DNA from 3 places in the Citrobacter sp. CRE-46 genome. Region 3 is predicted to be linked to each of the others. Evidence: predicted binding sites of a transcription regulator. Region 3 holds the regulator's gene; each other region holds the start of a gene.

Region 1 (8,114 bases), 2.5 Mb from region 3:
GATTTGTGCCGCCGCGCGCTCAGGCTGCGCACCAGATGGCGACCTGCGCGATGAACAATATCCTGGCGCAGATGAACGGCAAGCCGTTGAAAGCGTATCAGTACAAAGATCACGGTTCTCTGGTCTCGCTTTCTAACTTCTCTACCGTCGGTAGCCTGATGGGCAACCTCACGCGCGGTTCAATGATGGTAGAAGGCCGTATTGCGCGCTTTGTCTACATTTCACTGTATCGTATGCATCAGATTGCGCTGCATGGTTACTTCAAAACCGGCCTGATGATGCTGGTCGGCAGTATTAACCGGGTGATTCGTCCGCGTCTGAAACTGCATTAATATTGACCTCAGGCGTCGGACAACGCATCCGACGCCTTCCTTCAGAGTTCTCTGAATCATCTCGTTTTATCCCTGCCTTCCGCTATTTTCATCCGTAATCTGATTGGCATTCCTTACCTTCTGTTGCAAAGTTGTTGCTAATAGCAAAAAAGGAGGAAGTCCCGTGAATAAATCAATGTTGGCGGGTATAGGGATTGGCGTAGCTGCTGCGCTGGGTGTTGCAGCGGTGGCCAGTCTTAACGTTTTCGAGCGTGGCCCACAGTATGCACAAGTTGTCTCTGCAACACCGATTAAAGAATCGGTAAAAACGCCACGTCAGGAGTGTCGGAACGTGACGGTCACGCACCGCAAGCCGGTGCAAGATGAAAACCGTATCGCGGGTTCTGTGCTGGGGGCCGTTGCCGGCGGTGTTATCGGCCATCAGTTTGGTGGCGGACGCGGTAAAGATATTGCCACCGTAGCGGGTGCATTAGGCGGCGGCTATGCCGGTAACCAGATCCAGGGTTCGATGCAAGAAAATGATACGTACACCACCACGCAGCAGCGCTGTAAAACGGTGTATGACAAATCAGAAAAAATGCTGGGCTACGACGTGACGTACAAAATTGGCGATCAGCAGGGGAAAATTCGTATGGATAAGGACCCCGGCGCGCAAATTCCGTTGGATAAGAACGGACAGTTGGTACTGAATAACAAAGCGTAAAATAGCATTATCCTGAACATTAGCCCCCCATTCGCTCAGGCTGGGGGGCTTTTTTTATCAGAAGGTTAAGGCGTAGTTCAGACCAAAGGTACGACCCCGGCCCTTGTATTCATACAGTGACGGGCTGCCATAAGTTGGGCTGTACAGCAGTGGCGCACGTTGTCCCCATAGCGTGGTGTACTCTTCATTCAGCAGGTTTTCCACGCTGAAGGTCAGCTTACCTAATGGGAGCTGGTAGCTGCCGATAAAGTCCATGGTGTTATAGCCGTCCAGCTTATTGCCGCTGGCGTCACTCAGATCAAATGTTTGCTGGCTCTGTACACGCAGCGACCACGGTTCAGGCGCCCAGCCGACCCATGCGGTTGCTTTAGATGGTGAAGCCAGAGTGACATCCCATTTCTGCCATTTACCGTTTTGTTTCACTTCGGATTTAATGACGTTGAAGTTGCCGCCCAGACTCCAGTCAGTATCGGCGATGAAGTAATCTACCGCACCTTCCAGACCATAAATTCGACGATCGTCGGGCTGTACGTTTATGGTCATATCACTGCGGTTGATAACGATCGATTTATCCGAAGTGGAGTAATAAGCAGCCAGTTGCGTGCGCAGGTTATCGCCCGTGTAACGCCATCCCAGCTCGTACGAGTTAACTTTAATCCCTTCCAGGCGAGAATCCGCCACGTTGACGCTGCGCAGAAGTTGATAATGATCGCCAACCAGAGAATAGGTGCCGTTACCGTAATATTTTCCCGGATCCGGAAGCTCAACGCCCTGAGAGAAGTTAAACCAGGTTTGCTGGCGCTCAGTCAGGTGGGCGAGGATCCCGGCGTTAAACAGGAAGTTATCGTAATCGGTTTTGCCGCCCGGAATGGTATCCGCGGAGTTTGCAAGGCCCGTCGCGATTCCCTGCTGTTGGGCATAGCCAACGAAATCATCAACCCTGTTTTCGGTCCATTGATAGCGTACGCCGCCACTGAGAGTGAAGATATCGTTTATGTCATAGCTGTTTTGCAGGAAAGGCGCGAAGTTGGTGATGCTGTAACCAGGATAACGCCCGGTAGTATAAGCGGTACGGTTGTCCATGCCACCGGAGGGCAGAGAGTAAGCCAGATCGAAGAATTTCTGATTGGAATCGAAGGTTTCATGATCCGCATCGATACCCCACGTCAGTTCCCAGTCATCCATCACCTGGCTGTTGAGGGTAATTTTGGCACCGAACTGGTCGGTATCCTGCTGTGAGGCGGAGAAACTGGTGACCTTGCCTTTGCTCAGTGTAGGGAAGGGGTAGAATTTTAGCGATTCGTCGCGGTAATAGATTTGACTGACCAGGTTCTGACCAAAGAAGTCTGCATCGGAATATTGCAGACTGATCAGATGGCGCTCGGTGCCGGGAATACGATCGGAGTTCAGTCCGCTGCTGGTATAAGCTTTACCGTTTCCGGTCACGGCGGACATGTTCTCGCCGAGATCCAGCCCGTAATCTTCATCCCCCTGGCTCTTGTAGTACTGGGTAACCAGTTGTAATTGACGGTTATCATCCAGCTCAATCGTCCCGGTGCCCATCACGTCCAGACGATCGGAATGCTGCAGGCCGGTTTGGGTGTTATCCAGCAGCAGAGCATCGTGGTTGCCGTCATACCAACCACCAAACCGTTGATACGCGACGGACATACGACCGGATGCACGATCGGTTCCTCCACTCACCGCGGCGGCGACGCGTTCGTCATGATCGTTACTGTTATTAAACCCGCTTTTACTGCCCAGTTCGAGTTCGACTTCACGCTCAGGCTGACCTTTTTTTGTGACGATGTTGATCAAACCGCCGGTACTTCCTCCGCCATACAAGGATGTTGCGCCTGAGATGACTTCAATATGAGCAATGTTAAACGGGTCAATGGAGTCAAGTTGACGGCTGTCGGTGCGGGAGGAATTCAGACGGACACCGTCTATCAATACTACGATGGCGCGACCGCGCATGTTCATGCCGTAATTGGTTCGTCCCTGACTGCTGACATCAATTCCGGGGATTAACTGAGCAAGAACATCCTTGAACTCTTTACCACCCTGAACTTGCTGTTCAATTTCGCTTCCTTCAATAACCCAGGTCGTTTGCGCCATTTCTGCCACGGTGCGTTGGCTGAGGTTAGCGCTGACGATGAGATTCTCTTCCTCCGCTGCGATAGCCGGTAGGGTTAAGGATAATAAGAGCGGATTGAGCACCCAGAGACGCTTATGCATTTGTATTCCTTTTAAAAAAGTCGGTCTGTTTTTGTTATTGCGGTAGAGAAACCGAGAGTTACATTGGGAAACAGGTGTTAAAACAAATGCGAATATTGCTGATAATAATTGTCGTTATCAATACATTTTTTAAAAAAGATCTGCTAATGCGATGAAAACAATAAGGAATGAAGGGTTATTGGTACAAAAAACCGAGGGTTTTTAGCCCCCGGCGGTGTCATCTGTTCGTGGAAGAGAGAGGAAAGGATTAAGCTTTGATGAGTTCGGGCCACAGTCGCAGGGTGGTGTGTGCGATCTGCATCAGTTTCTCAAATGACGCGCCTTCACGGGCGCTAATCGACATACCCTGTAAAATGCAGTTCAGATATTCGGCCAGCTTTTGCACGTCGCAGTGGGCCGGAATTTCGTCACGCTGCTGGCGCTGACGAAGGAACTGGGTAAGCGTCTGTTCCTGCATCGCATGGCGTGATTTCACCGTGTGTGCGATCTCGCGGGAAGAGGCCGCCAGCGTCGCGGACGTATTAATCATAAAACATCCTGCCGGAGTATCTTTACTGGTAAAGCAGGTCGCTATGGCGGTGAAATAGTCTTCCAGTGCTGACTGAAGGCTTTTTTCTTCGCAAAACAGCTGAGCTTCGTGTTTCGCCGCGAAGCGAGTTATATAGCGGTCCAGCACGGCACGAAACAACCCTTCCTTGTTGGTAAACTCCGCATACAGCGTGGGCGCTTTCGCACCCGTTGCTTCCACGAGATCGGCGAGCGATGTCGCTTCATATCCGTGCTGCCAGAAGAGTGTCATGGCCTTATCAAGCGCGGCTTCCCTGTCGAACACTTTTGGTCGGCCACGGCTTTTTTTTGCACAACCTGTCGTTTCAGTTGTCATGGCGCCGATGTACCTTTGTTGGGTTTATTGAATAATCATTATAAAAATATTCCCCCCCACACTCCAGCGGATTAGCGATAAAAATAATTTATAGCTATTAGCATGAAAAATAAGGTCTTTATGTTTTATATAACGATCATTATAAAAAAATGTTGACGTGTGACCTGGATCACATCTATGATTTACATATCGATCGTTAAGTTAATCATTACGACACCCATTCATCTGCAAAAGGTCACTATTATGAAAAACGTAAAAACTCTGTTTGTTGCTGCTGTTCTTAGCTCACTGTCATTTGCCAGCTTCGCCGCTGTTGAAGTTCAGGCCACGCCTGCAGGTCAACAGAAAGTTGGTACTATCTCTGCAAATGCGGGGACGAACTTAGGTTCTCTGGAAGATCAACTGGCGCAGAAAGCGGATGAGATGGGCGCGAAGTCTTTCCGTATTACTTCCGTTACCGGTCCTAACACCCTTCACGGGACTGCCGTTATCTACAAATAAGATTTAACCCATCGCAATGCCACTGCGAGTTAAATAAAAAACCCCCGCGGAATAAAATCCAGCGGGGGTTTTTTTATGGGTAATGTTTACATCGGTTGTTGAGCCACATCGTGATGACGGGTGACATCGACCGGCATGCCTGAGCGAATCTCCATCGCATGTTCCATGACGGCAGGGTCCGTTTGCGCCGCATTCTTAAAGGTCTGCATTGCGGCGTTCAACACGATCGGCAGCAGTTGCGGGTCATCATTGATCTTTTCTGACAGCGGCTGGTGCACTTCCACCAGCCGCATGCCGTTAGGTTCGACTGAGGCTTTGATCGGCGTGTTAATGATATTGACTTTGGTTCCTGGTTTCACTTGACGGAACAGGGTTTCGATATCACCGTCGCGCAGACGAATACAGCCGGAACTGACGCGCATACCGATACCAAAATCAGCATTGGTGCCGTGCAGCAGATAAACACCGCCGTATGCGGCTAAGCGAATTGCGTGATGGCCCATCGGGTTATCTGGCCCGGCAGGGACAACGGCAGGAAGATCGATGCCGTTTGCTTTATAGCGCGCGCGGATATTTGCCGTAGGCGTCCAGGTGGGATTAGCGCGTTTATCGGAAATGGTGGTTACCATGGTGGGCGTCAGCGTATCACCACCTAACTGGCCAATACCAATAGGATATACGGTCACCGAATTTGTCCCCGGCTGGTAATAATAAAGACGCAGTTCGGCGAGGTTGATGACAATGCCTTCGCGCGGTGCATCCGGTAACAGGGTTTGCAATGGGATAGTCAAAACGCTGCCAGGGCGAGGCACGAAAGGATCAACGCCGGGGTTGGCCTGCAGCAGCGCTAAAAAGCCGACGTTGTATTTTTTCGCAATAGCTTCGAGAGAACCGCCATTGTCTTCGACAACGTGAACGGCATTCTGTCCCACCAGACGGCTTCCCGGCGGCGGCAGCGGCCAGGTGTTTGCCTGAGCCGGAAGGGCTAACGCGAAGGTCGCTGCAAGCGTAAAAAAGGCTAACCAGCGAGAGAGTCGATTATTGTTTAACATCACCATAAATCCATTGTTTTTACGTGGTTTTTATTATGTAAAAGTAAACAGGAATTATGGCCATTTGCTGTGTCGGGAAGTGCAGGGAAGTGCAAAGAGTTTGTAAATTCACCGGCCGGGAGCGTTGTGTGCGCTCCCGGCCTGCTCACTATGCTACGGCGTTTTCTTCAAGTTGGCGCATAAACTGGCGTACCCAGTCGATTCGCGTTTTACGCTCGCCCAGATCCTGCATAAATTTCAGCCGGGTTGGACCGTCCAGACGGAAGTGCTGCGGCTGTTTTTGCAGTAAACCAATCAGCCACACCGGGTTAACGTGGTTTTTCTCTGCAAACTCAATCGTGCCGCCTTTTTCATTGCCTTCAAGCTTTCTGATGCCCAGTTTCTGCGCCTGTTGGCGTAACCGGGCAATATCCAGCAACGTACGGGCCGGGTCGGGCAGCAGACCAAAACGGTCTATCAGCTCGACCTTAATTTCTTCCAACTCGTTTTCGCCTTTCGCACTGGCAATACGTTTGTAGAACGACAGTCGCGTGTTGACATCGGGAATATAGTCATCCGGCAGCAGTGACGGCATGCGCAGTTCAACTTCGGTTTGCTGGCTGGTGAGATCTTCCAGCGACGGTTCGCGTCCCTCTTTGAGCGCATCGACAGCATTTTCCAGCAGCTCCATATACAGCGAGAAGCCGATGCTTTCCATGGAACCACTCTGATCTTCACCCAGCAGTTCCCCGGCGCCGCGAATTTCAAGGTCGTGGGTCGCCAGCGCAAAGCCAGCGCCCAAATCTTCCAGCGAGGCGATGGCTTCCAGGCGCTTTTGCGCGTCGGTGGTCATCGCTTTTGGATGCGGCGTCAGCAACCAGGCGTACGCCTGATGGTGTGAACGTCCCACACGGCCGCGCAACTGGTGTAATTGCGCCAAACCAAAGTGATCGGCGCGTTCGATGATAATGGTGTTGGCGGTCGGGATGTCGATCCCGGTTTCGATAATAGTGGTACATACCAGAACGTTAAAGCGCTGATGGTGGAAATCGTTCATCACGCGTTCCAGTTCGCGCTCGCGCATTTGACCGTGGCCGATACCAATACGCGCTTCCGGCACCAGTTCCGCTAATCTGTCAGCGGTTTTCTGGATATTTTCGACGTCGTTAAACAGATAATAAACTTGCCCCCCGCGCAGAACTTCACGCAGGATAGCCTCGCGAACCACCAGATTGTCATATTCACGCACAAAGGTTTTCACCGCCAGACGACGGGCAGGAGGCGTGGCGATGATCGACAGATCGCGCATGCCGCTCATCGCCATATTGAGCGTACGCGGAATAGGCGTTGCCGTCAGCGTCAGGATATCGACATCCGCGCGCATTGCTTTGATGCGCTCTTTATGACGAACGCCAAAACGGTGCTCTTCATCGACAATCAACAGACCCAGATCTTTTAGCTTCACGTCCGCTTGCAGCAGTTTGTGGGTGCCGATGAGAATATCGATTTTCCCTTCGGCCACCTGCTCCAGAATCTGCGCTTGCTCTTTGGCGCTACGGAAACGGGACAGCATTTCAATACGTACCGGCCAGTTGGCAAAGCGATCACGGAAGTTGTCGAAGTGCTGCTGAGCGAGCAGGGTGGTCGGAACCAGCACGGCCACCTGCTTGTGGTTCTCTACGGCGAGGAAGGCGGCGCGCATCGCGACTTCGGTTTTACCAAAGCCGACGTCGCCGCACACCAGACGATCCATGGCCAGCGGCTGGCACATATCGCTGAGCACCGCGTTGATCGCCTGCGCCTGATCGGGCGTAGTTTCAAACGGGAAACTGTCGCAAAACAGTTGGTACTGCTCACGATCATGCTTAAAGGCAAAGCCTTCTTTCGCCGCCCGCTGAGCATAGATATCCAATAGTTCTGCCGCGACATCGCGCACCTTCTCAGCGGCTTTCTGACGGGCGCGAGACCAGGCATCGCCGCCCAGTTTATGTAGCGGCGCATTTTCTTCCGCGCCGCCAGCGTAACGGCTGATCAGGTGCAACGATGACACAGGCACGTACAGTTTGGCGTCGTTGGCGTAGGTGAGCATCAGGTACTCGCCGGTGATACCGCCCGCTTCCAGCGTGGTCATCCCGGCATAACGGCCAACGCCGTGCTCCAGGTGCACCACCGGTTGACCGGGATGCAGTTCGGCGAGGTTACGAATTAACGTATCAGGATTGATGGTGCGACGAGAATCCTGGCGGCGGCGCGCCACGCGCTCCCCGAGCAGATCGCTTTCGCAAATCAGCGCCAGGTTGCGTTTGCTATCAATGAAGCCGTGTTCAGCTGCGCCAATCATCAGATAGCGACCATTGTCTACGGCTTCGTCGAGACGCAATATGCGCTTCGGCGCGATTTTGATACGGGCGAGCAGTTCGCCAAGC
Region 2 (8,114 bases), 1.2 Mb from region 3:
ATTTTTGGTGCGGAGTGTTGCAACGCCAGAAGTGCGTGTAGTAAGGAAGCGGTCAGTATTTTCATAGGAGTCACCGCCGAACTCTGAAAGAGTGTCAGTGTAAGCTCCCACGTCGTAAGCGATACCGTAGTTACGACCGTAGTCAAAGCTAACGTCATGGCCATAATCCAGACCAGCAAACGCCAGACGTGTATTAACACCATTCTGTGAACCTTCTGCTTTAGCGGCATCAAACTGACTTTCAAACTGACCATAGCCAGTCAGTTGATCGTTGATTTGAGTCTCACCGCGAAAACCCAGACGTGCGTAGGTGCCGTCAGCATCGGTGCCGTCAGTCCAGGAGTGGACCGCTTTTACTTTGCCGTACAAATCAAGTTTGTTGCCATCTTTATTATAAATTTCCGCTGCATGAGCGGAAGTGATGCCTAATGCCATCACTGCTAATACCACTGCTGACTTTTTCATATTTTTACTCACTTTTAATTGTGAATTTTGCTATCAACTTTGTTATGAAGGCAGAAAGTCCTCATAAAAAAGCCCCCTGAATACCAAGGGGAGAAATCAAAAACACACCAATAAAGGCAATAATGAAGTGGCAATAAATAATTCACTACTCAGATTTCATTCAAAATCCGGAATAAGGTCAGCCAGGTTTACTCTTGATTCTCGCCCTGGTTAATAGAGCGATGTAGCATTAACGCCTCAGCGATAATATCTTGTTTACTTTTTCGCGTTTCAAATGCCAGCGTTCGGACATATTCCCACAGAGAATTATCAACACGGGCACTTAAAAGAACCATATCTTTAGATCGGGTACCCCTGGCTTTTCGGATATCGGGATAATCTCGAGAAGGCATCGTCATCATCTCCTGAACGCAATAAGACGCTTATGGCGATGAAATATGCAGTCAGTGTAAAAACATGTCAACGGTAAAAAGCATTCACAATCGTAATAAAACTGTTAATAAAGCGAGGTAAAATGGAACGATATTTCAAGTGAAAGATAACTTGTTTATAGAATAATGTGTAATTTTAACTTTACATATATTCATTTTTATTCATTTGATTAAAAACGCATGAAGCATTGACACGAATTATTACACTCAATCAAAACATCATTACAGCCAATAAGTTACATACCGTTATTAATGTCTACTTTTATGCGAACTGCTTGTTTTTATGTACTGTTATGCAAAGCGGTTCTACCCAAACCACTGCCGGAATCACTTTGATTCTCACTTAATGCTGACCTGTTTTGTCTAAAAATAAGCACGAAAAGGTAAAAATAAGGTAAATAACCCATTTTTTCGCATGCAAAATTAAGTTGTTTTTAATTGATATAAATCAATTTACGTCGTGTAAAGACGGCGAAAAAATCCCGGCTGAGGCGCCAGACAAAATTTTTTATGTCCAATTCAGCACGATAAAAGGGGAATAATCACGAGGGAAAGTACCACACGGACCGAAGCTGTCCGTGTGGCTGAAGAAGCGAAATCAGGCGTTAACTTTATCCAGCGGCCAGGACTCGAACAGATAGCCATCAAAGTCGATATCATCGACATTTGAAAATTCCAACAGCCGTTGTTTGACGTTTTCCAGATGCTGCCACATTGCCAGCTTGGCCGCGCGGGCGTCCTTTTTAATTAACGCCGCCAGGATCTGCTTGTGGTCGACCATCCACTCCTTACGGTAATGAGTATCATCGAGGTGGCTATGAAGCTGGATCCACATCGGGTTGTTCTCACGCCACTGCCATGACTGGCGAAATAACTCCACCAGCATGCTGTTATGCGTGGCTTCCGCAATCGCCAGATGAAACTGCATGTCACCGCTTTCTGATCCATTCGGTTCGCTGGAGGCCAGCTCACGCTCTTCCAGTTGCAACGCCTGACGCATTTTGACGATGTCTTCGCGAGTGGCCTGCAGCGCGGCAAATTCAGCGATGTTGCTTTCCAGCAACTGGCGCGCCTGCAGCAGTTCAAACGGACCGGCATCGTTGCAGTGATTTACATCCGTACTGTCGATACTCTGCGCATCCGCATTGTCGAGCACGTAGATTCCGGCGCCACGACGCACGTCCACCAGTCCTTTAATTTCCAGCATGATTAATGCTTCGCGCACCACCGTGCGAGTGACATTAAGCATCTCAGCAATTTCACGCTCCGGCGGCAAACGCTCACCGGGCTGGTACGGCGTCTGGACAATCAGATCGCGGATCATGGCACCCACTTCCTGGTAGGGTCTTTGTTGAGAAGTGTTCGATTTCATCGTGTTATGTCCGTCAGAAGCGTGTAATCAGATACGGTGAATAGGTATCGAACTATAGCATTTGCGGCAAGTCAAAAACAGAAAACGGGTCAACCAAATCAGTATTTTGATTGACCCGTCATAGTTCGGGGAATTAAGCGTCAGCGCTTAGCGCGGCAACACACTCACGCGCGCCCAGCTCGCACAGTTGTTGATACATGGCGATAACCGTCTCAACAAAGTCGGCGTTTTCCGCTAAATCATGGCCAAAAATCCCGCTCAGCCCCAGCAGCGCCGTCACACGTTCAGCCCCCTGGTACTGTTGGTTAATACGCTGGAATTCAGCCAGCATTGGGTCAACAACATCAATGGCCTGCCCCTGCTCATCCACGCCGTGGGTATAACGCATCCAGCCCGCGACGCCAAGCGCCAGGTGACGCCAGTCGCTGCCGTTTTGCAGGTGCAGACGCACCGGATCCAGCAGGCGCTGCGGCAGTTTCTGGCTGCCATCCATCGCAATCTGCCAGGTGCGGTGGCGCAGAGACGGGTTGCTAAAACGTTCGATCAGCAGCGTCGCATAGGCGTTGAGATCGGTGCCTTCCGGCATAGCCAGCGTCGGCGCCTGTTCCTGCATCATCAGCGCAAACGCCGCTTTGCGATACGCGGGATTGGTCATGGTATCGGCGATAGTTTCATACCCGCCAAGATAGCCCAGATACGCGAGGAAAGAGTGGCTGCCGTTAAGCATGCGCAATTTCATCATTTCAAACGGCACTACATCGGCAACGAACTGCGCGCCGACTTTATCCCAGTCCGGGCGACCATTGACGAAGTTGTCTTCAATCACCCACTGACGGAACGGCTCACAGGCGATAGCACACGGGTCGTAAACGCCCAACTGGTCGGCAATTTCCTGCAACGTTTCTGGCGTCGCTGCCGGAACAATGCGGTCTACCATGGTGCATGGGAAGGTGGCGTTAGCTGCAATCCACTCCGCTAACTGCGGGTCGCGCGCCTGCGCCAGGCCCAGCACCGCGACTTTCGCCACATGACCATTTTCACGCACGTTATCGCAGGACATCACGGTAAAGGCCGCCAGCCCCTGCTCGCGACGCAGATGCAACGCCTGTACGATGTACCCAATCGCCGATTTCGGCGCGGTCGGGTTCGCCAGATCGTGCTTAATCAGTGGGTTATTGAGATCTAACTGGCCGCTGGCAGCGTCGGTGCAGTACCCTTTTTCCGTGACCGTCAGCGAGACAATCGCCGTCTGCGGGCGCGCCATGGCCTGTAAAATACCGTCGCAACCGTCAAGATCCGGGTGTAGCGCTTCTTTCATCGAGCCAATCACTTTCAGCACGGTGTTGTCCGCGCCCTTTTCCGCCACGGTATACAGCAGTTGCTGCTTGCGCAGGTTTTCAATCAGTACGCAGTCGTTACCCGGCATCAGGTTAACTTCACAGATACCCCAGTCGCTGTCGGTGGTTTCTAAGAGATGGTGGGTGTACAGCGCCTGATGCGCGCGGTGAAAAGCACCGCATCCCAGGTGAACAATACGGGATTGCAGGCGAGAACTGTCCCACGCCGGACGCGCAACCGGCAGGTTGCTACTGGCAATTGTCGTTGTCATCGTGAACTCCAGAAGCCGTTGGAATACCAACGGAAGAGAAAAGGAAAAAGCCGGCCAGACAGGTGACCGGCAAATCTGCTTTAACGGCTGAAGAAAGCGCGCTGGATAGCCATTTCAACACCACGCACTTCCGCCAGCCCTTTCAGGCGACCAATCGCGGAGTAACCGGGGTTGGTTTTCTTTTTCAGATCGTCAAGCATCTGATGACCGTGATCCGGTCGCATGGGGATCAGATCCTCTTTGCCCTCAGCTTTACGACGTTGCTCTTCTTCGACGATCGCTTTCACCACTTCGTACATGTCAACGTCGCCGTTAAGATGCGCCGCTTCATGGAAGGTTTTCGGGTTATCTTCACGCAGCGTGGAGCGCAGATGGGTGAAGTAAATGCGCGGACCAAACTGTTTGATCATGTCAACCAGGTCGTTGTCCGCACGAACGCCGTAGGAGCCGGTGCACATGGTAAAACCGTTCGCCATGCTGCTGACCGTATCCACCATCCACTGCATATCTTCCACGGTGGAAACAATACGCGGCAGGCCGAGGATCGGGCGCGGCGGATCGTCCGGGTGTACCGCCATACGCACACCAGCTTCTTCTGCCACCGGAATGATCGCTTTCAGGAAGACGGCAAAATTCTCGCGCAGCGCGGCTTTATCGATATCTTTGTAACGCTCAAGATGCTGACGGAACTGATCGAGGGTATAGCCTTCTTCCGCACCCGGCAGACCGGCGATGATATTGCGGGTCAAACGCGCTTTGTCTTCATCGCTCATGGTTGCGAAGCGTTCATTGGCCTGAGCAATCTCTTCGGCGGTGTAGTCTGCTTCCGCGCCCGGACGTTTGAGGATATGCAGCTCAAAGGCGGCAAATTCAATCTGGTCAAAACGCAACGCTTTGGAGCCGTCCGGCAGGACGTATTCCAGATCGGTACGGGTCCAGTCGAGAACCGGCATAAAGTTATAGCACACGGTACGAATGCCGCACTGGGCCAGGTTACGCAGGCTCTGCTGGTAATTGGCGATCCACTGCTGATAGTTGCCAGAACGGGTTTTAATGTCTTCGTGGATCGGCACGCTTTCGACGACCGACCAGACCAGGCCCGCCTGCTCAATAATCGCTTTGCGCTTTAGGATCTCATCAACCGTCCACACTTCCCCGTTCGGGATATGGTGCAAAGCGGTGACAACGCCCGTGGCACCCGCCTGACGCACATCCGCTAAGGTGACCGGATCGTTAGGGCCATACCAGCGCCATGTCTGTTCCATGTTTTGTTCCTCGTTTACATTATGGACTCGACGATATGGCGCATAAATTCCTCCTTTTGGTATTACATGTCAACCTCAATGGCGATATTGGTTAACCAAATCACAATGAAAGCCGATTTAATCCTATGTGCGCCGCAAAAATACACGGTGAATATGTAAACATGTAACGCAATGTGACATCTATCGCATCAATGGTTAACCAATATATGTAACATCTCAACCAAAATCATAATGGTTCAACCAAAAGAAGGTAGACGTTTTATGCACGTTCTCAATATTCTGTGGGTCGTATTCGGCATCGGTCTGATGCTGGTACTTAATCTAAGATTCAAAATAAACTCGATGGTCGCCCTGCTGCTGGCGGCGCTCTCGGTCGGCATGCTGGCGGGTATGGATTTAATGGAGCTGCTGCACACCATGAAATCCGGTTTCGGCAGTACGCTGGGAGAGCTGGCGATTATCGTGGTATTCGGGGCGGTCATCGGTAAGCTGATGGTTGATTCCGGGGCGGCACATCAGATTGCCCATACGCTACTGGCGCGCCTCGGCCTGCGCTATGTGCAGTTGTCGGTGATCATTATTGGTCTGATCTTCGGCCTGGCGATGTTCTATGAAGTAGCGTTTATTATGCTGGCGCCGCTGGTGATCGTTATTGCTGCGGAAGCGAAGATCCCGTTCCTCAAGCTGGCGATCCCCGCCGTTGCCGCCGCCACCACCGCGCACTCCCTGTTCCCACCGCAACCAGGCCCGGTGGCACTGGTTAACGCCTACGGCGCTGACATGGGCATGGTCTACATCTACGGTATTCTGGTAACCATTCCGAGCGTAATCTGCGCCGGACTTATCCTGCCGAAGTTCCTTGGCAACCTCGATCGTCCGACGCCGTCATTCATGAAAGCCGACGTCCCGGTTGACCAGAACAATCTGCCGTCATTCGGCGTGTCTATTCTGGTGCCGCTGATCCCGGCGATCATCATGATCTCCACCACCATTGCCAACATCTGGCTGGTAAAAGGGACACAAGCATGGGAAGTGGTCAACTTCCTCGGTTCTTCACCGATTGCAATGTTCATCGCCATGATTGTTGCCTTCGTGCTGTTTGGTACCGCGCGTGGTCATGATATGCAATGGGTCATGAACGCCTTTGAAAACGCGGTGAAAAGTATCGCGATGGTGATCCTGATCATCGGCGCGGGCGGCGTACTGAAGCAGACCATCATCGATACCGGCATTGGCGATACCATCGGTATGTTGATGTCGCACGGCAATATTTCTCCGTACATCATGGCGTGGTTGATAACCGTATTAATTCGTCTGGCAACCGGTCAGGGCGTGGTCTCAGCCATGACGGCGGCGGGAATTATCAGCGCAGCCATCCTCGACCCGGCAACCGGTCAACTGGTGGGCGTCGATCCGGCGTTACTGGTGCTGGCAACGGCGGCAGGCTCCAACACCCTGACCCACATCAACGATGCCTCGTTCTGGCTGTTCAAAGGCTACTTTGACCTGTCGGTGAAGGATACGCTGAAAACCTGGGGTCTGCTGGAACTGGTAAACTCCGTGGTGGGTTTGATAATCGTGTTGATCATCAGCATGATTGCATAAAGTCTGTCCCGCTCTGGCAGTAGCGCCAGAGCGGTTTTCCATCCTGTCTTAGCAATCCTCAATAATCAGATACACCGCCTTCACCGGGCCATGCACCCCAACCACCTTGATAAGCTCAATATCCGCCGTCGAACTGGGTCCACTGATAATGTTAATGCACGACGGCATCCGCTCACCGGCCTGCGCTTTCTGATGCAGTTTTTCCGCCAGTTGTGCTACGCGCGGCAGGATGGTGCTTTTACGCAGCACGAAAATCGACGACTCCGGCAACAGGCTCAGGGAACGCCCGCGCTCCGGCGCGGAAAACAGCACCACGCCGCCGGACTCGGTCAGGCCATACTCGGCATAGACCACGCCGACTTTCGCCTGCTCGGCCTGGGTAATATTTTCGCTACCGCGCGCCGGGTCCCAGACCACAGCGTTGCATGCCTGCTGTAAGCGTTCGGTAATGCCCAGTTCCACCAGCCGACTGTCGCCGCTCAGTACCACCGGTTGTGGCCCCAGCTCCTCACACAGGCGGAGCGCCGCGTCTGCGGCCTGATCCTCGCGGGTCAGTTCGCAGCGGGCCAGCATCACCTCGCTGGCAAACTGGATAAACGCCTCGCAGCGCTGCTCGGGGCTCAGTTCGGTCAGGCGCTCGTTGGCATAGTTGTTAACCGGCGCGGCATCCGCGTGCGGTTCGAAACGCAGCGGGCGACCCAACGCCTGGGCGACGGTGTTTAAAAATGCGGTACGGTTATCCATTTTTTTTCTCCTGCGCCTGATGTTTCTTAAACCAGCTGCGGAAACTCTCGCCGTCAGCATCAGGCAGATCGCGCGCCTCCATCCAGTCACCAATCGCGCCAACCTTAAGCGGCGTTTTACCGCCATTGATAAACCAGCTCGCCGCGTGGGCCCCGGCCATCATGCCGACCTTCCACAGCCCTGGATGGCTGTTGGCATAAGCGAACATTTTGATCGCCCGTCGCTCGGCTTTCGGGGTAATGCCCTCTTCGGCCATCACCCGGCGATGCCGCAGGATCAGTTTTGACAGCGGGATCCGCACCGGACAGACGCTGTCACAGGCCGTGCACAGTGAACAGGCATACGGCAGGTCTTTAAAATCTTTATAGCCGCCGAGCAGCGGAGAGATCACTGCGCCGATGGGACCTGGATAGATGGAGCCATAGCCATGCCCGCCGATATGACGATACGCCGGACAGGTGTTCATACAGGCTCCGCAGCGGATGCAGCGCAGCACATCACGAAACGCTGAACCCAGCACCTGCGAGCGCCCGTTATCGACAATCACCAGATGAAATTCTTCCGGTCCGTCAACGTTATCCGCCTCACGCGGGCCGGTCAGCCAGGTGTTGTAGCCCGTCAGA
Region 3 (8,114 bases):
GCGTCACTGCGGCAACCCCGGAATTCCTGCAAGGTCTGCGTGAACTTTGCGACCAGCACCAGGCGCTGCTGGTCTTTGATGAGGTGCAGTGTGGGATGGGGCGTACCGGCGATTTATTTGCCTATATGCACTACGGCGTGACGCCGGATATCCTCACCAGCGCCAAGGCGCTCGGCGGCGGTTTCCCGGTGAGCGCCATGCTGACCACTCAGGAAATTGCCTCCGCGTTCCACGTGGGTTCGCACGGTTCCACTTACGGCGGTAATCCGCTGGCCTGTGCGGTTGCAGATGCCGCGTTTGATATCATCAACACCCCGGAAGTGCTGGAAGGTATTCAGGGCAAACGTCAGACGTTTGTGCATCATTTGCAGAAAATTAATCAGCAGTTCGATATTTTCAGCGATATTCGCGGCATGGGGCTGCTGATTGGCGCCGAGCTGAAGCCGCAGTTTAAAGGCCGGTCGCGCGATTTCCTCTACGCCGCCGCGCACGAAGGGGTGATGGTGCTGAATGCCGGGCCGGACGTGATGCGTTTCGCGCCGTCGCTGGTGGTGGAAGACGCGGATATCGAGGAAGGGATGCTGCGTTTCGCGCAGGCGGTAGCGAAGGTGGTGGGCTGAATGCCTGATTGCCGGATGGCGGCGCGAGCGCCTTATCCGGCCTACAGGGTAAGGTGTGATTCGTAGGCCGGATAAGCGTAGCGCATCCGGCAGCCGATCTTAACCTTTCATGTCCCGCAACCGACGGCTAAGCCAGATCCCGTGGTGGGGTCGTTGACGCCATGCTACCGACGAAATGGTGTGCATGGTGTTCAGATGCCCCAAGATTCGCTGCAGATGCTGCTCCAGGGTGCTTAATGGACCGTGGGACAGCATTTCAGGCGCTTCGAGAATATTCACATCGCCCGAGCTTCCCGGTCCGTCATACTCCAGCCGCTGCTGACAGCGCTGGAGCGCAATTTCGCAGGACTCCAGATACCGCTGCGCCAAATCTGGCGTCAGCATCGTATGTTCCCTTGCCAGTGTGGTCATCGCGTTGATGTGTTCGACAATAAACTGGCTGTGCGTGACCCACAGTTTCATATCCGCCAGATAGTGCGCGTTGAATCCCGGCTCCTGCATTGCCTGATTCAGTGAGTTAAACAGCGTGTTATGCGCCTGGTTGACCCGCATGCGTTGATACGCCAGCGGCGTGGCCTGCGGATCGTTGCTGAGGATCAGGCGAATAGCCTCCTGGTCGGCTTCTAACGCATCGTGGGCGTTCTTACGCAACAGACCACTCTGCCACTGTGGCCACAGCCAGAGCGTGCCGCCAAAGGCGATTAAGCAGCCAATCACCGTGTCGACAAACCGCGGCACGATAAATTGTTCCCCGTTCAGCGTCAGCAGTTGCAGGGTGTACACCGCCGTAACCGTAAAGCCGACGGTGGCCCAGCCGTAGTTTTTGCGAATGATCAGATAGCTGCCTAATGTGATCAGCAACATGCCTGCCAGCGTGAAACCTTCCTGAATATGAAAGTGCAATGTGACGCCGGCAATCACCAGTCCGACGAGCGTACCCACCGAACGATGCAAAATACGCACTCGGGTCGCCCCATAGCCATTTTGCGTGACGAACAGGATCGTCATCAAAATCCAGTAAGGTTTAGGCAGATGTAAGGCGCTGCCCATCAGGCTGGCGATACTCAGCATGACGCTAATGCGCCCGGCGTTACGCAGCGCCGGGGATTTCAACGACAGATAGTTTTTCAGCGCCGGGATCAACGGCAACCGCCGCTGTTTGTCCGCCATCAAATCTCGGGCATACAGCGGGCGCTGGGTCCGTAGCACGCGGGCGATACGGCTGAAGTGCCAGTAGCAAAACTGTCCTACCGGATTATCCGGATGCTGGTTGGCGATTTTCTCCAGCGAGCCAATTTGCTTTTCCATTGAGAAACGGGTCGGTAAGCGGTGATACAAGATATCATCGGCCAGGACGCGCAGGCGGGCGGCGACGGTGCGCGCGTTCCAGCGAATCACCTGTTCCGCGTGGCTTCGCTCGACCAGCTTTTGCACCTCTTCCGGCTGATGCAGGCTAACTGAAATATGTTCCTGCAAATCGAGCGCTTCCTGAAAGGCACGCAACAGTCGCTTGTATTCATTATTGTGATGCGCCGACAGCATGTGCATTTGCTGGTAGCACTGGGTAATCAAATCCACCGCTTTTTGTTGACGAACCAGTAGCGGAGGCAGCGCTTTTTCTGGATCGGCATGCTGGGTCAGCAGACTGTACTTGGCCTCACAGTAATCGGCTAATTCGCGGTACAGCAGGCTAAGCGATTCACGCAGTGGCTGCTCACGCCACATCCAGAACCAGAACCAGTTGAACAGACCGTACCACAACGTACCCAGTGCATAGATCAGCAATGGCTCCCAGACGGGCATGTTCCCGGCAAGGCTTAGCGTGAAAATTGCCGCGATGAGTGAGGCTGGCAGCAGTCGCGCATGCAACGGGCTTAGCTCGGCGGTTACGCCAAGAATTAGCGTCAGGCCGGTGAGGATGAGCGGCAGTGGTATATCTTGCGCCAGCAGTAACTGCATGATCAGGCTGCAACCGGCAAACAGCGATGCGCCAATAACTAAACGTTTAAAAAAGCGTTTATGCGGGGTATCAAGACCGGCAATGTTGCAACAGGCAGGGACGAGGGAAAACAGAAGCCCCAGATGAAGCTGACCAATGATAAGACCGACAGCCACAGGTAAACACAGCACCAGCGTCTGCCGTAGTGCGTAGTTGATCTCGGGGTGATAAATCAGTCTTCGCCACATCGGAACAAACAAAAATGGCGCGCTACCGGGTAACGCGCCATTTCGATGGGATTAACGTGTGCCGTAAACGACAATGGTCTTACCGTGAGCGGAGATCAGGTTCTGATCTTCCAGCATCTTCAGAATACGACCAACGGTCTCACGGGAGCAGCCAACGATCTGGCCGATTTCCTGGCGGGTGATTTTAATCTGCATACCGTCCGGGTGAGTCATCGCGTCAGGCTGTTTTGCCAGATTCAGCAGAGTCTGGGCAATACGGCCGGTGACGTCGAGGAAGGCAAGGTTGCCTACTTTTTCAGACGTGACCTGCAGGCGACGAGCCATCTGAGAAGACAGGCGCATCAGAATATCCGGGTTGACCTGGATTAATTGGCGAAATTTTTTGTAGGAAATTTCAGCGACTTCACATGCGGTTTTGGCCCGTACCCAAGCGCTACGTTCCTGGCCTTCTTCGAAGAGGCCTAATTCACCAATAAAATCGCCCTGATTCAGATAAGAAAGGATCATTTCTTTCCCTTCTTCATCTTTGATCAGCACTGCCACTGAGCCTTTAACGATGTAATACAACGTTTCCGCTTTTTCACCCTGGTGAATCAGCGTGCTCTTCGATGGGTACTTATGAATATGGCAATGAGACAAGAACCATTCGAGAGTCGGGTCTGTTTGCGGTTTGCCAAGCACCATGCGCGGTTATCCTCTGTTATAAGCTGTCTCCAGAGCCAGAAAACGACGCTGCCTCTGGGTTTGCAAAAATGTGCTTCCCGCTACCTGGGAAGGGGGCTACTAAAAATATACTGCAGCCTGTAATGTGATGTCCTCTGCATACATGCAGTACGTCAATGTATTACTGTAGCATCCCGACTGTTTTAGCATAGCTTTCGCCGTGTGTCTCCTGGTGTCTCGCTTCAGCATGACGCAGGTCGCCTTCCGTTGCGAGAATTGTTATGTACGCGTAATCTGTCAGGAAAATTGAAACATTGGAGTTACGAAATATGCAAGCGCGTGTAAAGTGGGTTGAGGGGTTAACCTTCCTCGGTGAGTCCGCCTCTGGCCACCAAATTTTGATGGACGGTAACTCCGGTGATAAAGCGCCGAGCCCGATGGAAATGGTATTAATGGCTGCAGGCGGTTGTAGCGCGATCGATGTGGTGTCGATCCTGCAAAAAGGGCGTCAGGATGTGACCAACTGCGAAGTGAAGCTCACCTCTGAGCGCCGTGAAGAAGCGCCGCGTTTGTTTACCCACATTAATCTGCATTTCATCGTCACCGGCAACGATCTGAAAGAGGCGTCGGTCTCCCGCGCCGTCGATCTCTCGGCGGAAAAATATTGTTCCGTGGCATTGATGCTGGAAAAGGCGGTGAATATTACCCACTCCTATGAAGTGGTTGCTGCGTAATACGTGAAGCCGGATGGCAGCTTGGCCTTATCGGGCCTACAGGACGATACCGATTCGTAGGCCCGATAAGCGTAGCGCCGTCGGGCACATCCCGTACCTCACTCTATCTTTTTACCTTCCATCAGTCGCTGGACCAGCGGCAGCATAATCAATTCCATCGCCAGACCCATTTTGCCGCCAGGTACGACTAATGTATTGATGTGGGAAATGAATGAGCCTTGCAGCATGGCCAGAAGCCACGGAAAGTCGATCCCTTCCAGATTACGAAAATGAATGACCACAAAGCTTTCATCCAGCGACGGAATGCTCTTGGCAGCAAAGGGGTTTGAGGTATCGACGGTGGGTACGCGCTGAAAGTTAATGTGCGTACGGGAAAACTGCGGCGTGATGTAATTGATGTAATCGTCCATTGAGCGCACAACCGAGTCCATCACCGCTTCACGCGAGTGTCCACGCTCGCTGGTATCGCGGGTCAGTTTCTGGATCCATTCCAGGTTAACGATCGGCACTACGCCGACCAGAAGGTCGACATGCCGGGCCACATTTTGCTGTGGGGTGACGACGCCGCCGTGTAGCCCTTCATAGAACAGGACATCCGTCGGTTCAGGCAATGGCTGCCAGGGGGTAAACGTTCCCGGGACCTGGTTCCACGGTACGGCTTCATCGTAGGTGTGCAGATATTTACGCGACTGACCTTTTCCCGTCTGGCCGTATTCAATGAAGGTTTGTTCCAGCAGACCAAAGTCATTGGCTTCGGGCCCGAAATAACTGATATGTCGCCCGGCATCGCGCGCTTTGCGAATCGCCATATCCATTTCCGGACGGGTATAGCGATGAAAACTGTCACCTTCCACCTCGGCGGCGCGCAGATTTAGCTGCGCGAAAATTTTACGAAACGCGAGGCTGGTGGTGGTGGTCCCCGCGCCGCTGGATCCTGTTACCGCAATCACCGGATGTTTGGCAGACATAACAACTCCATGAATAGGTTGATTTTTTATTATAGTCAGCCGTCGGCTACGAATTACTCGTGAATCTGCTTCCTCGGCATGATGTTGACCGTTTCATGCAGTTCGGACCACACCAGGACGGCTTCACCTGATTGTAGTTGGCGTTTGACGTCGGCGACTTTTTGTTCGAGCGAACGTTCATGTTCACCATAATCGGTACCTTCGCGCAAGACAAAGCTTTCAATCAGATTGTCCAGCGCGTCCGGGGAGATGTCTTGCCAGGGGATAATCATGATGACGCCTCCAGATACGTTGTCAGCCAGTCGGGAATTCTGGATTCCAGCCACATCTCAGGGCGGCGCACTGTGCCGCCAATAAATCCGACGTGTCCGCCGTGTTCAGTCAACTGATACTCCACCTGTGAGGGCAGGTTTTCCGGTTCAGGGATCACGTGATGATCCATAAACGGATCGTCCTTGGCATGGATAATCAGCGTCGGTTTGGCGATCTGATTAAGCAATGGCATGGCGCTACACTGGCGGTAATAGTCTATAGCATCGGCAAAACCGTGGATTTTGGCAGTGATGAGATCGTCAAAATCTCGAATGCGACGCAGGGATTTCAACTGGGTCAGACTCACCGGCAACGAACCCGGATAGGCCTGTAGCTTACGCGAGGCGTTAGCTTTCAACAGATTGAGCAGATAGCGCTGGTAGACGCGTGAGAACCCCTTCTCCATATGGTAACTACAGGCTTCCAGCACGAAAGGCGCAGAGACAATAACCGCTGCATCAATGGGAATATCGTTGCCTTCTTTGGCCAGCAGGCAGGCAAGCATGTTCCCGCCGAGTGAATAGCCGACCGCCGCGGTCGGCACACGACCAAGCTCGCGTTCCAGCCAATGTAAAAACCAGGTGCCATCTTCTGTTTCACCAGAATGATAAATACGGTTGAGACGATTTGGTTCGCCGCTGCAGCCGCGAAAATGCATCACCACGCCCAGCCAGCCGCGCTTTTGCGCTGCTTCAATCAGGCCATGTGCGTACGGGCTGTTCAGACTGCCTTCCAGACCGTGAAAAACCACCAGGCGCGGTTTGTGCTTCGCCTGTTGCGGATCTTCACTCCATGCCAGATCGACAAAGTCACCGTCGGGTAATTCCAGACGCTGCCAATGGGCGTCGAACTTCACCTTGCGGCGAATTAAACGCGGCAGCATTGTCTGCAAATGGCGGTTACTGATACCGCGCATAGGGCGGAATTCTCGCGAATCATCAGTAGGTGGGATCATTTCTGTGGATGTGATTTCAACCATAACACCAGAGCAATTAATAATCGGAAAGAATAACTATACCGCGCGCAGCGCTTGCGGGTTAGCCAATATGTGATTTTGTCGCTAGTCAGTCAGCAGGTTACGCGAGAAAAAATGAAAATCGACGTCGGGCTTTCGTCGCCACAGGCGAGCTTTACGCGTCCCTGTCGCCACGCTTTCTCCGGTATCTTCAAACATTCCTGACGCTTCAAAGCGGCGAATCAGACTTTTACGCTGGATCGACTGACCGAGGATCACCTCGGTGGCTTCGAGCAGTTGCCCATGGGTAAATGTCTCCGGCAAGCAGTATACGGGCAGTAGCGAGTACATTGTTTTTTGCCGCAAGCGATGCAGGGCCGCCGTAATGATGTCTCCGTGGTCGAACGCGAGTGAATAATTTTTCAGCTCATCAACCGGCACCCAACGGGCATTGCTGACGCTGGCGATGTGCGGCGCACAGTCTACCCAGGCGATTAGCGCAAACCAGGCGACTGTCAGACTCCAGCCGCGCGGGTCGCGATCCGGGCCGGAAAAAGTATCCAGTTGTTCCAGCCACGAAGGCAAAACTCCTGTTTTTTCAGTGAGCTTGCGCAGCGCTGTGGCGCGAGTGGAGTCATCGCGCGCGATATCAATGAAGCCACCTGGTAATCCCCAACGCCCTTTTTGCGGCTGGTTTGCTCGTTCAACCAGTAATACGCACAGCGCCTGTTGATGCAGGGTAAACAGCACGCTATCGACCGTCACCAGTGGTGTGGGAAAGCGGCGGGCATCGTATTGATTCAGGTAGTCGGCTTCGGTGGTCATAAGGTACTCACGATGATTTGCAACGCCCACAAGTGTACCAGCCCAATACCGGGGGGCAAGGTTCGTTTTTTCTTATTATTTATCAGTGGATTATGCGATGCCCTAAAAATAATGCACTTTTGCTTGCTTTGTATGTGTCTTAGGGACATTATTAATTGTGTCGAAGGGACACAATTAAGGGGTGAGCGTGATGAACATAAAACTGACACTAACGTTGGACGACCAGAGCTACGGAATGACACACGGTGTTTTTCCTGATGGCGCCGTCTGGTTGAAGGTTACTGAAGCATTACCACCCTTTGCTCGCCTGATGCGCATTCGTGCGACGGCGATGCGCGATATGAACGACTTTATGCTGTTGGCGCAACTGGTGGAGGCGGTTCGCCATCAAACGGATGTGCTGGTCAGTCATCTCGAACTTCCCTGGTTACCGTGGGCTCGTCAGGATCGCCATATGGTGGCGGGTGATAGCTTTGCGCTGAAAGTCTTTGCCAGCCAGCTTAATACGCTGCAATTCGATAGGGTGAAGGTGCTCGATCCGCACAGTGACGCGGCGGCGGCAGTTATCAATAATTTTGTGGCGATTTCACAAGAGACTTGCCTGCTGCACAGCGCGACCTTGCAGCGGCAGTTCCGGCAAAAAGTGCTAATGCTGGTCGCCCCTGATGCCGGATCGCTGAAGAAAATTGATGCCATTGCCAGAGCGGTCGGTGTAGCGGAGTACGCCGTCCTGAGCAAAAAACGCGATGTGGCAAGCGGCAAGCTGACGGGGTTTGCTTTAGTCGCCGGAGACGTCAGGGGCCGGGATATGCTGATTGTTGACGACCTGTGTGACGCTGGCGGTACGTTC

What was found. Region 3 encodes CRP, which controls carbon source genes, mostly activating them, when cyclic AMP is high. Its sites were predicted from a motif close to ATGTGANNNNNNTCACAT; they were not measured.
Region 1: the regulator CRP is predicted to act here: its motif matches at 4,314-4,331, upstream of bhsA (multiple stress resistance protein BhsA).
Region 2: the regulator CRP is predicted to act here: its motif matches at 5,314-5,331, upstream of uxuA (mannonate dehydratase).

Annotation. Positions count from the first base shown of each region.
Region 1 is NZ_CM184341.1:3,111,883-3,119,996, reverse strand. Features, by position in the region: gene ndh (NADH-quinone dehydrogenase) at 1-332, shown strand, start outside; gene AC534G_RS15215 (glycine zipper 2TM domain-containing protein) at 496-1,035, shown strand; gene AC534G_RS15210 (TonB-dependent siderophore receptor) at 1,093-3,273, opposite strand; gene comR (TetR family copper-responsive transcriptional repressor ComR) at 3,521-4,156, opposite strand; gene bhsA (multiple stress resistance protein BhsA) at 4,400-4,657, shown strand; gene ldtC (L,D-transpeptidase LdtC) at 4,744-5,709, opposite strand; gene mfd (transcription-repair coupling factor) at 5,858-8,114, opposite strand, start outside.
Region 2 is NZ_CM184341.1:4,475,317-4,483,430, forward strand. Features, by position in the region: gene AC534G_RS21775 (porin) at 1-465, opposite strand, end outside; gene AC534G_RS21780 (hypothetical protein) at 654-857, opposite strand; gene uxuR (Uxu operon transcriptional regulator) at 1,495-2,268, opposite strand; gene AC534G_RS21790 (fructuronate reductase) at 2,402-3,877, opposite strand; gene uxuA (mannonate dehydratase) at 3,958-5,142, opposite strand; gene gntP (gluconate permease GntP) at 5,404-6,747, shown strand; gene AC534G_RS21805 (LutC/YkgG family protein) at 6,796-7,491, opposite strand; gene AC534G_RS21810 (LutB/LldF family L-lactate oxidation iron-sulfur protein) at 7,484-8,114, opposite strand, start outside.
Region 3 is NZ_CM184341.1:396,876-404,989, forward strand. Features, by position in the region: gene argD (bifunctional acetylornithine/succinyldiaminopimelate transaminase) at 1-620, shown strand, start outside; gene AC534G_RS01860 (YccS/YhfK family putative transporter) at 720-2,807, opposite strand; gene crp (cAMP-activated global transcriptional regulator CRP) at 2,859-3,491, opposite strand; gene AC534G_RS01870 (OsmC family protein) at 3,800-4,204, shown strand; gene AC534G_RS01875 (phosphoribulokinase) at 4,303-5,172, opposite strand; gene AC534G_RS01880 (YheU family protein) at 5,226-5,444, opposite strand; partial or broken gene AC534G_RS01885 (hydrolase) at 5,441-6,500, opposite strand; gene AC534G_RS01890 (NUDIX hydrolase) at 6,545-7,264, opposite strand; gene prs (ribose-phosphate diphosphokinase) at 7,455-8,114, shown strand, end outside.